4 regions of the Anaerolentibacter hominis genome follow, and region 1 is predicted to be linked to each of the others. Evidence: predicted binding sites of a transcription regulator. Region 1 holds the regulator's gene; each other region holds the start of a gene.
What was found. Region 1 encodes Rex, which represses fermentation and respiration genes when NADH is low (regulators of the CRP and FNR family bind a similar motif). Its sites were predicted from a motif close to ATTGTTAANTANTTAACAAT; they were not measured.
Positions count from the first base shown of each region.

Region 2: the regulator Rex is predicted to act here: its motif matches at 2,274-2,293, upstream of ABCW47_RS00470 (NADH-quinone oxidoreductase subunit NuoE family protein).
Region 3: the regulator Rex is predicted to act here: its motif matches at 1,839-1,858, upstream of gap (type I glyceraldehyde-3-phosphate dehydrogenase).
Region 4: the regulator Rex is predicted to act here: its motif matches at 2,525-2,544, upstream of adhE (bifunctional acetaldehyde-CoA/alcohol dehydrogenase).

Region 1 is NZ_JAWDIX010000004.1:136,837-141,054, reverse strand. Features, by position in the region: gene alr (alanine racemase) at 1-33, opposite strand, end outside; gene ABCW47_RS13035 (NAD(P)H-hydrate dehydratase) at 30-1,514, opposite strand; gene acpS (holo-ACP synthase) at 1,559-1,918, opposite strand; gene ABCW47_RS13025 (redox-sensing transcriptional repressor Rex) at 1,948-2,592, opposite strand; gene ABCW47_RS13020 (ABC-F family ATP-binding cassette domain-containing protein) at 2,836-4,218, shown strand, end outside.
Region 2 is NZ_JAWDIX010000001.1:119,692-123,909, forward strand. Features, by position in the region: gene ABCW47_RS00455 (NADH-ubiquinone oxidoreductase-F iron-sulfur binding region domain-containing protein) at 1-531, opposite strand, end outside; gene ABCW47_RS00460 ((2Fe-2S) ferredoxin domain-containing protein) at 547-927, opposite strand; gene ABCW47_RS00465 (ATP-binding protein) at 947-1,507, opposite strand; gene ABCW47_RS00470 (NADH-quinone oxidoreductase subunit NuoE family protein) at 1,512-2,003, opposite strand; gene ABCW47_RS00475 (DRTGG domain-containing protein) at 2,727-3,080, shown strand; gene ABCW47_RS00480 (ATP-binding protein) at 3,073-3,495, shown strand; gene ABCW47_RS00485 ([Fe-Fe] hydrogenase large subunit C-terminal domain-containing protein) at 3,783-4,218, shown strand, end outside.
Region 3 is NZ_JAWDIX010000002.1:245,051-249,268, reverse strand. Features, by position in the region: gene ABCW47_RS10340 (phosphoglycerate kinase) at 1-508, opposite strand, end outside; gene gap (type I glyceraldehyde-3-phosphate dehydrogenase) at 681-1,694, opposite strand; gene glgA (glycogen synthase GlgA) at 1,906-3,342, opposite strand; gene spo0A (sporulation transcription factor Spo0A) at 3,669-4,218, opposite strand, start outside.
Region 4 is NZ_JAWDIX010000001.1:556,986-561,203, forward strand. Features, by position in the region: gene ABCW47_RS02455 (hypothetical protein) at 1-1,435, shown strand, start outside; gene ABCW47_RS02460 (VOC family protein) at 1,983-2,369, shown strand; gene adhE (bifunctional acetaldehyde-CoA/alcohol dehydrogenase) at 2,571-4,218, shown strand, end outside.

The DNA of each region.
Region 1 (4,218 bases):
GATGTCGGCACATACCCGGTAATATTCTTTCATTGGTTTATGCTCTCCTTTATTATCCTCGGCAATAATTCGATGATATCACTTGCCATCATACAGTATTCCGTCTTTTGCCCGGCTGCCGCCTCTCCTGCACTGCCATGCAGATATACTCCCAGGCAGGCCGCGTCAAAAGGTTCCATTCCCTGGGCCAGAAGTCCGGCCAGAATCCCGGTCAGAACGTCTCCCGAGCCTCCCGTCGCCATGCCGCTGCACCCGGACTTATTGATATACATCCGTTGGCCGTTGGCAACCAGTGTGGCCGCGTCTTTCAGAACCAGAATTCCCCCATTATTTTTTGTGAATCTCCAGGCTGTTCCTCTTAAGTCTCCCGCGATATCCTGCACGCTTGTGCCTGCCAGTGCAGCCATCTCTTTCAGGTGGGGAGTCAGGATTGCCTGATCAGGGATCGGCCCGTTCAGAAAATAAAGGGCGTCCGCATCAATCACGATCGGTACTAAAACCCGGCTTATGACAAGCTCCACCAGATCCTCCGCTGTCTGATCCCTGCCTATGCCAGGCCCGATTACAACCGCACTTGCCCAGGACAGTGCATCCAGGATCTTTTGCTCCTCCAGCACGGGATTTTCATAGGTGTCCAGCAAAGCTTCCGGCAGCAGCGTGCCCAGAATTGTTCTGTTTTCCGGTCTGGTCAGCACCCGTACCAGTCCCGCTCCCATCCGGTAAGCGCCGGCAGCAGATAAATAGGCGGCGCCGGATATAGTTTTGCTTCCGGCAATGACCAGCACCCGCCCGAATGTCCCTTTGTTTGAATAGGCCGGACGGGCCGGCAGTCTGCTGATATCTTCCCTGCCATAAGTAAAACAGGCAGGATTTACCCGCTTCTCTCCTTCCGGCGAGAATCCAATATCCGCAACGGTCACTTTTCCAGCGTACTCTCTCCCCGGATATAGAACCAGTCCGGTCTTCTCGTAACCAAATGTTATGGTCTCCGTTGCCCTGATCGCTGTGCCAAGCGTTAAACCGCTTCCTCCGTGAATACCGGAAGGGATATCCACAGCAAAAACCGGCAGTCCCGAGCCATTAATCTGCTCTGCCAACTCCCGGTATTTTCCTTCCAGCGGTCTTGAGAGCCCGATGCCAAAAACAGCATCCACAATTACAGTATATTCTTCCAGAGCAATATTGTCATAGATGGCAACCCCTGAAAGTTCTGCCCTTCGGATCTGTTCTCTGTTCTCCGCGCTGGCATGCTCTCTGCTGCCGCAATAAAGTACATCCGCCTGATAACCCCGGTTCTTTAAAATTCTGGCCGCCGCAACGCCGTCTCCGCCGTTGTTTCCCGACCCGCAGACAGCAAGTATCCGGTCCTGTACATGAATGCTCTGTTCAACACAGTCGGCAACTGCTGCCGCCGCCCGCTCCATCAGCTCCAGCGAGGGAATACCCGCCGTATGGATGGAGTAGGAATCAATATCTTTCATTTCTTTTTCATCGACTAAAATGTTCATTTCCATAATCCCTGCTTCTATGTCAGAGGGAAATGCATGCCTGCATTTCCCTAATCTTCAAGTATCACCACCGCCACCGCATAGAGCGCGGTATCAGAAATCGAAACATGTATCTTCCGGACTCCCATCCTTTCAGCAATCTTAGCCGCTTCGCCGCGGAATGTGACGAAGGGTTTGCCAAGCTCATCCCTGAGCACCTCCACATGAATGGGTGAAAATGTGCGGAATCCCGTCCCCAGAGCCTTCGCCGCCGCTTCCTTCACGGCAAAGTTTCCCGCGGCACTTGCCCTCCTATATTGAAGAAGAACCATTTCCTGTTCCGTGTAATACTTCGCAAGAAACCGTTCTTTTTCACAAGCCTTTTCAATTCTGCCGTTCTCAATCAAATCTGTTCCAAGTCCCAGAATCATAATTTCTCCAAATCCGGCTATTCCCGGGCTTATACTCTCTTCTCTTCCTCCAGTGCCTTCAGACTGTAGGACAAACGCATCAGACTGTCCAGCAGATGGACATTCTCTACCAGTACATCTGACGGCAGTTTCAAATCCACGGGCGCAAAATTCCAGATTGACTTAACGCCCCATTTCACAATGTCAGAAGCCACCTTCGGCGCATGATTCTTCGGAATCGTAAGAGCCGCCATATGGACCTCATTGCTCTTGATAAATTCCTCCAGCTCGTCCACGTCTCTGATCTCAACCCCTCTTATCGTCATTCCGATAAATTTAGGATTCACATCAAAAATACCGATTATTTTAAAGTTCCTTTTCTCAAAAGTTGTATAATTTGCAAGCGCCTGGCCCAGGTTTCCGGCTCCAATAATGATCATATTGTGCGGCTGATCCACGCCCAGGATTTTTCCAATCTCGTTATATAAATTTTCTACATTATAACCATATCCCTGCTGGCCAAACCCGCCAAAATTATTCAGATCCTGACGGATCTGGGAAGCAGTCATCTGCAGTTCCTCGCTCAGTTCCTTGGAGGAAATCCGTTCCACATTATTCTCCATTAATCTGCCCAGATACCTATAATAGGTGGGCAGTCTCCGAATCACTGCCAAAGAAATATATTTACTGCTCATGTTTCCCTCCCGTACAAACGCTCCGGCTTTCTTCTCTTCTTACACCGTACAGATCACAGGCCAGCCTCTATTGCCCCTGAATACTATGTTTCATTATATAAGAAAGGAATACTGTTGTCAATTTGACAGCCTGTATTTTTGCCAGTATAATCAAGTACGAATGCACAGAACAGCGGCTGTTTCGGACGGAGGAAACCTGCATCCGGGCCGGCCGCGCGTAAATTAAGAATAACAGGTGACGATATGATACTTGCATGCCAGGGGATATGTAAATCGTTTGGAACAGACAAAATTTTAGAGAATATATCTTTTCATATAAATGAACGGGAAAAGGCCGCCGTTATCGGAATGAACGGGGCCGGCAAATCGACTCTTCTTAAAATCATCATGGGCGAACTGGCTGCGGATGCAGGGGAAGTGATTTTAGCCAAGGATACCACCATCGGTTATCTGGCCCAGCATCAGGATCTGACATCAGAACGGTCCATCTATGAGGAACTTCTTTCCGTTAAGGCGGACGTTATTGCATTGAATGACCGTATCCGCACATTGGAAAACGAGATGGCCTCCCTCTCCGGGCCGGAACTTAAGGATGCGCTGGATCGGTACGCCAGATTGAACCATGAATTTGAACAGCAGAACGGTTATGCGTATAAAAGTGAAGTAACCGGGGTTCTTAAAGGACTGGGGTTTGAGGAAGAGGAATTTACCAAATCTGTTTCTACTCTTTCCGGCGGTCAGAAAACCAGGGTTTTCCTGGGTAAGCTTCTCCTTTCCAGGCCGGATATCATCCTTCTGGACGAGCCGACCAACCATCTGGATCTCGTGTCCATCGCCTGGCTGGAAAATTATCTTCTGAATTATAAAGGTACGGTTGTCATTGTATCTCATGACCGGTATTTTCTGGATAAGGTAGTTGGCAAGGTTGTGGAAATTGAGCGGTGCAGTGCTTCCTGTTATATAGGAAATTACACCGACTACGCCAAAAAGAAAGCGATGCTTCGGGACGCTCAGATTAAACAATACCTGAATCAGCAGAGGGAAATCCGCCATCAGGAGGAAGTGATAGCAAAGCTGCGCTCCTTCAACCGGGAAAAATCCATCCGGCGGGCGGAAAGCCGCGAAAAGCTGCTGAACAAAATGGACGTGCTGGATAAGCCCGTTACCGAGGAAGCGCAGATATCCATAGAGCTGACTCCATCCATCGTCAGCGGAACCGATGTTCTGGATGTGGAAGGGCTGGCAAAAGCTTTCGGCAGTCAGACCTTGTTCTGGGACTTATCATTCTCCATTAAACGCGAGGAAAAGGTAGCGATCATCGGTAAAAACGGCACCGGCAAAACCACAATATTAAAAATAATAAATGGTCTGCTGCCCGCGGATGCAGGGGATATCCGCCTGGGTTCCAAGGTTAAAATCGGTTATTACGATCAGGAGCATCACGTTCTCAATATGGATAAGACTGTCTTTGATGAAATTCAGGACGAGTATCCCTGGCTTGATAATACAAAGATCCGCAATCTGCTGGCCTCATTTCTCTTTACCGGCGACGATGTATTCAAGCGGATCGGAGATTTAAGCGGCGGGGAGAGAGGGCGCGTATCTCTGGCCAAGCTGATGCTTTCC
Region 2 (4,218 bases), on a different contig from region 1:
TTTCCACTTTAAACCGGTCGGGAAACCTGCGCCGCCGCGGCCTCTCAAGCCACTGTCCAGAATAAGCTGGATCACTTCGTCGGGAGTCATAGTTGTCAGAACCTTGCCAAGAGCCTCATAGCCGCCGGTTCCTATGTACTCGTCAATCACTTCCGGATTGATGACACCACAGTTGCGAAGTGCGATTCTGTGCTGTTTTTTATAGAAGGCAGTTTCATTTAAGGATTTAATTCCGTCTTCTTCAACAGTCTCATTGTATAACAGACGAGTAACAATTCTACCCTTCAATAAATGTTCTTCTACAATTTCCGGGATATCTTCCGTTTTAACCATAGAATAAAAGGCAGCTTCCGGATAAACAATCATGATGGGACCCAGAGCGCAGAGGCCATGACATCCTGTCTGAACAACAGCCACTTCGTTGGTCAGACCCTGTTTATCAATTTCTTCCTGCAGTGTCTTCATGATTTCCAGACTTCCTGAGGAAGTACATCCGGTTCCACCGCAAACCAAAACGTGTGAACGATACATATGTTTTTGTCCTCCTTAGGATTCGAGATTTGCAGAATTAATGGTATATTTATTGACAATCTGACCGCGGATCAGGTGCTGTTCCACCACTTCCTGTGCTTTCTCCGGAGTCATTTTAATATAAGTAACTTTTTCTTTGCCGGGCTCCATAACCTCGACAATCGGTTCATACTGACAAAGTCCGATGCAGCCCGTCTGGGTTACAACAACATTATCCAGCTTCTTCTCGGCAACGGCATCTGCCAGTGCGGTCAGAACCGGTCTTGCCCCGCTGGCAATACCACAGGTAGCCATACCTACAACAACTCTGGTTTTGGCCTCATTATCTTCGGAACGCATATTAACCTGTGCCTGCATTCTTTCACGTATAGCCTTAAGTTCCTCAAGACTCTTCATAGGGTTTACCTCCTTATACTCAAACGTTGACGCCCTGATCAACTTCCAGTTTATTTTCTGATAAAAATTCTTTTATGTATGCGGAAACATCCGGAGAAGAAAAGGAAATATCTTCCCCCAGAATCTCACGAAACTCCCTGGTGTCCAGCGTGAAGCTTCTGTCGTCAAACCGGTAGGTATAGACAAAATCAATTTCCGGATGCATAGTCACCATCATATGGATCGTGCCGGTCATATCTCCAAGAGGCATCCTGTCAATATGAGACAGGGTAAAAGAAGCGATCACCACAGTCCCCGCATTTAATACGGATTCAATGGAAAAGCTTCCGCCGGTGCTTTCGGCAGCCTGCTTGAAAAACGGCACTCCAAGACCTACTTTCCTGGTAGTCCGGGTGGTGAAGAACGGGTCCATGACTTTCTGTATCTGTTCCTTCGTCATCCCGCATCCATTGTCCCGTATGGTCACTGTTAATGTGTCCTCTGACGTGTCCACCGCAACGATGATTTCCACAAGATCTGCCTGTGCCCGCACCGAATTCTCCGCTACATCCAGAATATTCAGAGAGATTTCCGTCATCATAGGCTTAATATTTTGCCAGAATATCGTCGAGATCGTCTACCGTAAGCCGGCCGTAAACCTCATCATTGATCATCAAGACAGGCGCCAGGCCGCAGGCACCTACACAACGGCAGGCATCCAGAGAAAACTTGCCGTCCGGTGTACATTCACCGCTGGCAATTCCCAGCTTTTCGGAAAGCTTGTTGAAGAGATCGCCGGAACCCTTAACATAACATGCGGTACCAAGACAGACTGAAATTGTGTTTTCCCCTTTCGGATTTAACGAAAACTGGGAATAGAAAGTAGCAACACCGTAAATTTTTTCAAGCGGAACATTCAGTTCATCGGAAATCATGGTTTGAACTTCAATCGGAAGATAACCGTAAATTTCCTGCGCCTTCTGAAGGATCGGCATTAAAGAACCTTTATCGTCTTTATGCTCGGCAATCATTGCACGAAGAGCGGTTTCCTGCTCCTTCGTTCCCTGAAAAGGCAAAGATTGTTTCTTAGAATCCATTTTAAACCTCCTCAATTCCGGGATCTTACCAGGAAGACCCCCTGTGTTAGACATAAGCCCTCCCTGCCTGCTGGCAACAGCCCTTGGGCAAAGAAAGGTAACAGCTTACATAAAGCCTGTGTACAAACAACAAAACAAGACATCTCAGCATTAATTCCGAGGTGCTTATTGATCCAAGCCGCGGTAAAAACCACAAGGCTTTGTACATCCCATATGTTAAAATTATGTCAATGATATAAGATTATAGCATAGGAACAGCCAAAAATCTACAATGTTAAATATTTAACATTAATTACCTCAAAAAATACAAAATAATCTACAAGGCCGTCAGAATACAATTCTAATTGAAAAACAAAAATAGCAATGTTATACTAAGAAGTAATAAAAAATGCACACAATTTAGTGGAAATGTTACGAACGCGCCATGTAAGAATACAAAGCTGTAACTGGACGAGGAGCTCGCTCCTCAGGGACAGTTGCAGGTTTGTATTCTTAAGCGGCGAAGCCGCAAAGCGAGCAGCAGCGGAGCAGATGCGAGCTTTAACATGGCGCGGAAACAGAGAGCAGAGTTTGTATTTTTACATGGCGAAGCTGCAAAGCGAGCAGATGCGAGCTTTAACATGGCTTATTTCACTTGGGACGGGTTCATAAATAGCATAGCGAGCAAACAGAGTCTCTCCGGATCACCGGCTGGGACTCCTATATATAAAGGAGGCGGATTATATGACTGTTGGAGATATAAAAGAGATACTGGGTGCCAGCCTGATTTGCGGAGAGGAGTATTTAAATAAGGAAGTACATACGGCCTGCGGGTCCGACATGATGAGCGATGTACTGGCCTATGTAAAGGACCAGTCCGTGCTGCTAAGCGGTCTGTGCAATCCACAGGTAATACGAACGGCAGAGATGATGGATATCGTCTGTATTGTATTTGTAAGAGGAAAGAACCCGGATGACGGGATGGTTGACCTGGCAAAGGATGGGGGCATAGCCCTGATGACAACACAGCACAGGATGTTTACAGCCTGCGGTATGCTGTATGAAAAAGGACTGCGGGGAGGTACTCGTATTGGCTGATGCAATTAAACTTCACTATGAGGTATCGGGCGAAGATTTTACCCGGGCAGGGGAGGCCTCCAGTGATGTAAAGAAAAAACTCAAGCAGATGGACGTGGACCCCGATGCTGTGAGGAAGGTGGCCATTGCCATGTATGAAGGAGAAATCAACATGGTCATTCATGCGAACGGCGGGGATATTGACGTGGAGATTCGTCCGGATGAAATTATCATGATTTTAAAGGATGTTGGTCCTGGAATTGAAGATGTCGGAAAGGCAATGCAGGAGGGATATTCCACAGCACCTGATAACATCCGTTCTCTGGGATTCGGGGCTGGGATGGGCCTGCCAAACATGAAAAAATATTCGGATGATATGAAGATTGACACCGTGATCGGGACGGGAACAACGGTTACGATGAAAGTTTATATATAATGAAGAATGAAAAATGAATAGTGAAGAACGGTGAGAAAGAGTAATGAAGAATGAAAAGTGAATAGTGAAGAACGGTGAGAAAGAGTAATGAGGAATGAAAAGTGAATAGTGAAGAACGGTGAGAAAGAGTAATGAAGAATGAAAAGTGAATAGTGAAGAACGGTGAGAAAGAGTAATGAAGAATGAAAAATGAATAGTGAAGAACGATGAGAATGACAATGAAGTTTTTCGTTTTTCATCCTTCATTCTTTACTATTCATTAAAAAGTGGAAAGGGGGCTTCTTCGAATGGATAAGTTTTTTAATTCCGTGCGTCTGGATGAGAGCCTTTGTAAGGGTTGTATCAACTGCATTAAGCGCTGTCCTACCCAGGCGATCCGGGTGAGGAACGGCAAGGCAGTGATTACGAAGGAATTCTGCATTGACTGCGGGGAGTGCATTCGGATTTGTCCGCACCATGCGAAGCATGCGATTTATGATCCTCTCAGTATTATGGATCAGTTTGAATATACGGTAGCACTGCCAGCTCCTTCCCTTTATGGTCAGTTTAACAATCTGGAGGATGTGAATGTTGTTTTGTCCGGGTTAAAGGATATGGGGTTTGATGACGTATTTGAGGTGAGCGGGGCGGCGGAACTTGTTTCTGAGATGTCCAGGGATTATGTCCGCACCCATAAGGATCAGTGGCCTCTGATCAGCACGGCATGTCCTTCGATCGTGCGCT
Region 3 (4,218 bases), on a different contig from region 1:
CTGCGGTATCTACAAACTGGGTAACGCCTACGTTGGAGCAGTGAGCTCTGTGAGCGGTACCAAATGCATCATTCACAAATACATCACATAAGGAAGCCAGGTCTTTGCTGAATGCTTCGCCGTTCTTAGTTTCTTCTGCTCTGTAGCGGGTATTCTCAAGAAGAACGATGTCGCCGTCTTTCATTGCATCAACAGCGGCTTTTGCGTTCGGGCCCACAACCTCAGGATCTGCCGCGAACTTTACTTCCTGTCCAAGCAGCTCTGCCAGTCTCTTTGCAACCGGTGCCAGAGACAATTCCGGTTTCGGCTCACCCTTCGGTTTGCCAAGATGGGAGCAAAGAATCACTTTGCCGCCGTCGGCAACCAGTTTCTTGATGGTAGGAAGTGCTGCTACCAGACGGTTCTCATCGGTAATTTTGCCTTCCTGAAGCGGTACATTAAAATCACAGCGAACCAGAACTTTTTTACCCTTTACATTGATATCATCAATTGATTTCTTATTTAACATAGTCTCGTTCCTTTCCCTACACAATTTTGTTTATCCGCATTCTCTCACACCGGACAGCCGCCGATCATGACAGAATCCTGAATACAGCTTGATTCATCCGACGAAAACGGGCCCGGTCCTACAAACAGACCGGACCCGGTTAGGATCAATACAATTGATATAACTTATTCGATTATGCTAATTCAGCAAAATATTTGATCGTTCTTACCATCTGGCTTGTGTAAGAATTCTCATTGTCATACCAGGAAACAACTTTAACTAAAGTTGTGCCGTCGCCCATATCCATACATTTGGTCTGAGTTGCATCGAACAGAGAACCATATGTGATACCGATGATATCAGAAGAAACCAGTTCTTCCTCTGTGTAACCGAAGGACTCGGAAGCTGCTGCTTTCATAGCTGCATTTACATCATCAGCGGAAACAGTGCCGTCACAGATAGCAACCAACTGTGTCAGAGAACCGGTCGGTACCGGAACACGCTGTGCACAGCCGTCTAATACGCCGTTTAACTCCGGAATAACAAGGCCGATTGCTTTTGCAGCACCGGTGGAGTTCGGAACAATATTAACTGCAGCTGCACGGGCTCTTCTCAGATCGCCTTTTCTCTGAGGACCATCCAGAGTCATCTGATCACCTGTGTAAGCATGAATTGTGGTCATATAACCTTTTTTGATTTTAGCCAGGTTATTCAGAGTATTAGCCATAGGAGCCAGGCAGTTTGTTGTACAGGAAGCTGCAGAAACTACAGTATCTGTAGGTTTCAGAATATTTTCATTTACACTGTATACTACGGTAGGAAGATCATTTCCTGCTGGAGCAGAAATAACAACTTTCTTAGCGCCGGCTTTGATATGAGCCTCTGCTTTTGCTTTAGAGGTAAAGAAACCGGTACACTCTAATACAACATCTACATCCAGATCACCCCAAGGAAGAGCGGTCGGATCAGCCTGTGCATAGATTTTGATTTCTTTGCCATCTACTGTGATGGAATCTTCACCAGATGTAACTTTGTCACCCAGAGCGTATCTGCCCTGTGCTGAATCATATTTTAATAAGTGAGCTAACATCTTAGGGCTTGTCAGATCGTTGATTGCTACGATCTCGTAACCCTCAGCGCCAAACATCTGTCTGAATGCAAGACGTCCGATACGTCCAAAACCATTAATTGCTACTTTTACTGCCATGATTTTTTCCTCCTAGAAAAGATAAATTTTATTAGAAATGCCTGTCCCTCTGCGAAACAGGCCAAACCCCGCCGTTGACCGGGGGGCTTCACGGACGCTTCCATCCGCCGCCTTTACATAAGGGACATAAGCCATTTGCCAATGATTGACAAATTTTTCGCAAAGCTTGTTTTCATTCTAAACCATATATTTAAAAAATGCAAGGGGGAATCTACAACCTTCTGTAAATATCCGCATACTTTTCCGCCGACTGTTTCCAGGAATAATCTTCTGCCATCGCCCTGTCGATAATCTTATTCCATTCTTTCTTTTTATTGTAATATATGGATTTTGCATACCCGATAATATCCAGCATCTCATGGGCATTGTAATTGGCAAATGAAAATCCGGTCCCGGTCCCTTCGTACTCATTGTAAGGCTGCACCGTATCTTTCAGGCCGCCGGTTTCACGTACAATCGGCAGCGTTCCGTATCTCATACTGATCAGCTGACTCAGGCCGCAGGGTTCAAAGAGGGACGGCATCAGAAACGCGTCGCAGGATGCATAAATCTTATGGGCTCTCTCCTCGTTATAGAAAATATTTGCAGATACGCGGCCTTTATACTTCCACTCATAATGGCGGAACATATTTTCATATTTGGGATCGCCGGTTCCCAGAATCACAAACTGGATATCCTCGCTGCATAACTCATCCATAACGTAATCGATCAGATCCAGTCCCTTCTGATCCGTCAGCCTGGACACCAGGCCCAGCATAAAGGTGCGGTGATTCTCTGTAAGCCCCAGCTCCTGCTGCAGCTGCTTTTTATTCTTAATCTTCTCCCTGCGGAAATTCGAAGCGTTAAAATGCCTTGCAATCAACGGGTCAGTCCCCGGATTCCACTCCTTATAATCAATCCCGTTTACAATTCCCTCCAGCACATTACTCCTGGCATTTAACAGACCGTCCAGGCCCTCTCCGTAAAAACTGGTCCGGATCTCCTCTGCGTAGGACCTGCTCACCGTGGTAACATAGTCCGCATAGACCAAACCGCCCTTTAAATAATTGGCGTCGCCGTAAGCTTCCAGCTTATCCGGCGTGAAATAGTAGGAAGAAAGTCCGGTGATATCTTTAACCGTCTGTACATCCCACACGCCCTGAAACTTCAGATTGTGAATGGTGATCATACTGCGGATGCCCTGATAAAATGCTCCCTCCGCAAAACTGTCCTTTAGATAAACCGGAATCAGCCCGGTCTGCCAGTCGTGACAGTGAATGATATCCGGCCGGAAATCCAGCAGAGGCAGGGCTGAAAGCGCCGCCTTGCAGAAAAATGCAAATTTCTCCACATCCTCATAAATATTCCCATATGGCTGCGTCCCCGCAAAATAATATTCATTGTCGATAAAGTAATACCTTATCCCTTCGTACTCCAGTTCAAACACACCCACATACTGGCTTCTCCAGGCCAGATCCATGTAGAATGTGGCGACAGGCTTCATTTGATTCTTCCATTTTTCCGCTATCATGACATACTTTGGAAGTATGACGCGCACATCGAACTCCTCCGGGTCCAGATTCTGCGGCAGCGATCCCACCACGTCCGCCAGCCCTCCGGTTTTGATAAACGGTACGCATTCCGATGCGGCAAACAAAATATTTTTCATAGACATTACCCTCCTATGACATCTTCTGAATCCTATTATACATGAATCTTACGTGTATTGAAAGCTGAAATATAAAAGGGCACGAGGCTTAAGCTGATCCCCGTGCCCGGAATATCCTATCCAATAAAACCAGAATATACCACCCTAATATGTTCATTTGTCCTTAATACGGAATGTTCTTCTCCTTGTCCGTGTGCCTTTTAGACACAATCGGCCCTTTTTACCTTAAAAAAGGGCAAAATAATAACCGTCTCTTCCGAACTGTCCAAACTTTGTCTTTCGTAAACGGTTTCTCAGATAAATATGCGGCTTTAAATGAATCAGATTTATTGTTGTGTCTTATACTGCAATCTGATCTTGTCTGCGATCAGGGCAACAAACTCTGAGTTGGTCGGTTTCCCCTTGCCGTTACTCACCGTATAACCAAATAATTCGTCAATTGTATCCATTTTGCCTCGGCTCCATGCGACTTCAATCGCGTGACGAATCGCCCGTTCTACACGGCTGGCCGTTGTTTTGTGCTTCTTAGCAATGGTCGGATACAGAATTTTTGTGATCGAATTCAACATTTCCTGATCATCCACAGACATCATAATGGCATCCCGCAGATACTGATACCCTTTAATATGGGCGGGAACACCTATCTCATGGATAATATCTGTGACATCGGCTTCCAGATTATGTACCTGCGCCATACTCTTAACCGGCTCATTCATTTTCACCGGAGCAGTGATCTGCACCTGATTTTTAATTCTGGACAAAACGACATTATTGTCAAACGGTTTCATGATGTAATAATTGGCGCCCAGTTCAAACGCATTTTCTGCAATTCCCTCCTGGCCTATTGCAGTAAGCACTATAAATCGAGGTATCTTT
Region 4 (4,218 bases), on a different contig from region 1:
GGATAAAAAAGATGATCCGGATGAGAAAGACGATCCAGATGAGAAGGAAGATCCGGACGAGAAAGATGATCCGGATGATAAGGAAGATCCGGCTAAACCGGAAGTTCCCATGACAGATGCCCAGTTTGAAGCATATATGACGGAACAGAGATTCCCGGACAGCTATAAACCGGCACTGAGACTATTACATACCAAACATCCCACCTGGGTATTTAAGGCGTACCATACTGGGCTGGACTGGAATTCAGCAATCCTGAATCAGACAACTCCGGGGAAAAACCTGGTCACAAATACCAAGCCCATTTCCTACAAATCGTTTGATACAGGCTGTTACAATTTCGCGACGGATGAGTTTACCGTTTACGATGGGACTGCCTGGGTAACAGCATCCAAACTTGCGGTGGAATACTACATGGACCCGCGCAACTGGATCAGCGACGATTATGTTTATATGTTTGAGACGCTTTCCTATGACAGCAAGACGCAGACCCAGGCCGGAGTGGAAGCAATCTTAAGAAACACACCGTTTTATCAGAAAACGTATTCTTATACGGAGGGGTATCTCCCGCCGAATGCCACGGCTGCCCAGATTGCAGCCAGCACGGTGACCAAGACATACAGCCAGACAATTATGGAAGCGGCACAGTATTCAGGCGTCAGTCCTTATCATCTGGCAGCCCGGATCAAGCAGGAAGTAGTGACCGGAACCACCACAGTTTCCGCTTCGGTGACCGGAACCTATGCAGGCTACGAAGGGTATTATAATTTCTATAATATCGGGGCGAATAACAGTGCCAGCGGAAGCGCGGTGAAGAAGGGCCTGGAATTTGCCAAGACCGGAAGTACAAATACTTCCACGAATGCTTCTTACATGATTCCATGGGACAACCCATATAAGTCCATTGTGGGCGGAGCTTATTATATCGGTTCCAACTATATTGCAAGAGGACAGGATACGGTTTATCTGCAGAAATTCAACGTGACGGACCGCTCTACCTATTCTCACCAGTATATGGCCAATGTGGAGGCTCCTTATGCAGAGTCTGTGAAGACGAAAGCGGCTTATTCCGTGATGGATGAGACTGCGCTGGTATTCTCCATCCCGGTATTTGACAACATGCCGGCTATCACCAGCCCGGCTCCGATTGGTATTCTGCATCCGAACAACTGGCTTCAGAGCCTGGAGGTAACAGGATACACCCTCTCCCCCACTTTTACAATCCGAGGGGAGGAAGGACTGGTATATACGGTTGAAGTACCTTACTATGTGAACTCTGTCAATGTGAAAGCCGTACCGGTATCTTCACTGGCAACGGTGATGGGCACCGGGACGAAGACGCTGAACGCGGGTTCTAATATGGTCAATATTACCTGTATTGCCCAGGATGGCACGATGCGTTATTATCCGGTGAATATTATACGGAGGAATTATTAAACTGCATGCGGAATTGAGTTAAAGAGCAAGAGATATATAAGACATAAAAGAGGACGGCAATTTTGCTGTCCTCTTTTTAACATTGATTGTAACCGCCCCTTAAACAGACCAGAAGCCCTGCGGGGGTACGCAAGGCTTCTTTTTTTCTTATGCTATAAGAAGGTCAATCAAGATGGAAAAAAACTCTTTGTGACAGGAGAGGAGGGGTTCTTGAATTTACTTAGCTCCGGCCATGCCGGGTAAATATTTTAAGTGGGGTTTTATATGTGGCTCCTGTCACTATCTAAAGTATACTAGGGAAACGTGAACAGACTGTGTCCGAAATCTGAAAAAATTCTTATAGATTTACTAAAACGGCATTAAGAAGATTCTGGTAAGGAAAGAACCAGGACAGTCCTGGCAGAAAGTCAAACAAAGGTAGGAAATGATTGATAATATAAATGAGAAATCATAGAAAATACATGGAAGATATCTGTCGGATATGATAAAATAAAACCGGAATGCTGTAATGAAATACAGACAATGCGGAAATGAACGGAGGGATTGTATGAGGATTGAGCATGTTGCAATTAATACGAAAGACCTGGAGGGAATGAGAAACTTTTACGAGACGTATTTTGAAGGCGTTTCCAATAAGAAATACAGAAATCCGGCAACAGGACTGGAAACCTATTTTATTACATTTCAGGACGGCGCCAGGCTGGAACTGATGTGGAGACCGGAGTTAAAGGAAAATGAGAATGAATATCCGTGTACCGGGCTTACCCATCTGGCTTTTCAGGCAGGCACCAGGGAGGATGTGGACCGTCTGACGGAACGGCTTGTGAAAGAGGGGTATCCTCTCTATTCTGCTCCGCGTGTGACCGGGGATGGTTACTATGAGAGCTGTATCGGCGATCCGGACGGCAATCGTCTGGAGATTACGGAGGGTTAATCAGGGGAAAGAAGCAGATGGATCAACACGGAAATATAGTACTTGCCCGGTGTGGGAAGCTGCTATATAATAATCCATATAGGACGTATGTATTAAAAATATCTCTCAATTCTTTAACTGCATGGTATTGTAGTTAATGGAATTAGGCAACTAAGAATGTTAAAAAATTAACAAATAGAGATTAAGAAGGAGGCTGCTACAATGGCAGAGAAAAAACAGGCAATACCTACCCCTCAGGAGGAAGTAGATGCACTGGTTGCGAAAGCCCAGGAAGCACTGAAGGAGTTTATGGAGCTGGATCAGGAGACCATCGATAATATCGTACACGAGATGGCTCTGGCAGGTCTGGCAAAACAGGAAGAGCTGGCAAAGATGGCTGTGGAAGAAACAGGCCGCGGTATCTATGAGGACAAGATCACCAAGAATATTTTCGCGACAGAGTATATCTGGCATTCTATTAAATATCAGAAGACCGTCGGCATTATTGAGGATAATGAAGAAGAGGACTATATGCTGGTTGCAGAGCCGATCGGCGTTGTAGCAGGTGTTACTCCGGTAACTAACCCTACCTCAACAACTTTGTTCAAAAGTATAACCTGCGTAAAGACAAGAAACCCGATTATCTTCGGTTTCCATCCAAACGCTCAGCAGTGTTCCATGGCGGCTGCGAAAGCGGTTCTGAACGCAGCGGTAAAAGCAGGGGCTCCTGCAAACTGTATTCAGTGGATTGAGCATCCTTCTATTGAAGCAACCAACATCCTGATGAATCATCCAGGGGTATCCATGATTCTGGCTACCGGCGGACCGGGCATGGTAAAAGCAGCTTATTCCTGCGGTAAACCGGCACTTGGCGTAGGTCCTGGTAACGTACCTTGCTTTATTGAGAAGACTGCAAAATTGAAAAGATCTGTAAACGATCTGGTGCTTTCCAAATCTTTTGATAATGGTATGATCTGTGCTTCTGAGCAGGCTGCGATCATTGAAGCATCTGTTTATAAAGAAGTAATTGACCTGATGAAAAAAGCAGGATGTTACTTTGCAACGAAAGAAGAAATTAAGAAGCTGGAGCCGGTTGTTATCAATCTGGAGAAAATGGCAGTTAATCCTGCAATTGTAGGACAGCCTGCATACAAGATTGCTGAGATGGCAGGGATTACGATTCCGGAAGATACCAAGATCCTGTGCGTTGAGCTGGACGGCGTAGGAGCAAAATATCCGCTCTCCAAGGAAAAACTGTCACCGGTACTGGCTGTTGTTAAGGCAAAGGATGTAGAAGACGGTATGAGACTCTGCGAGGAGATGCTGGCTAACGGCGGTATGGGTCATTCTTCCGTAATCCATTCTACAGATGAAAAGGTAATTGAAGAGTTCTCCAACCGCATGAAGACAGGACGTATCCTGGTTAACTCCCCGTCCACTCACGGCGGTATCGGCGATCTGTATAACTCCAACATGCCTTCTCTTACTCTGGGCTGCGGCTCTTACGGCGGCAACTCTACAACACATAACGTATCTGCTGTCGACCTGGTGAATGTAAAACGTGTTGCAAAGAGGAGAGTAAACATGCAGTGGTTTAAAATACCGAACAAGATTTATTTTGAGCCGGGTGCCATAAGCTATCTGAGCAAAATGCCTGGAATTACCAAAGCATTTATCGTTACAGATCCTTCTATGACACAGCTGGGCTATGTAAATAAAGTTTTATATCAGCTGAGAAACCGTGAAGAGTATGTTCACTGTGAGATTTTCGATCAGGTAGAGCCGGACCCGTCACTGGAGACCATCATGAAGGGTGTTGACTCCATGAATAAATTCCAGCCTGACGTCATCATCGCGCTGGGCGGCGGTT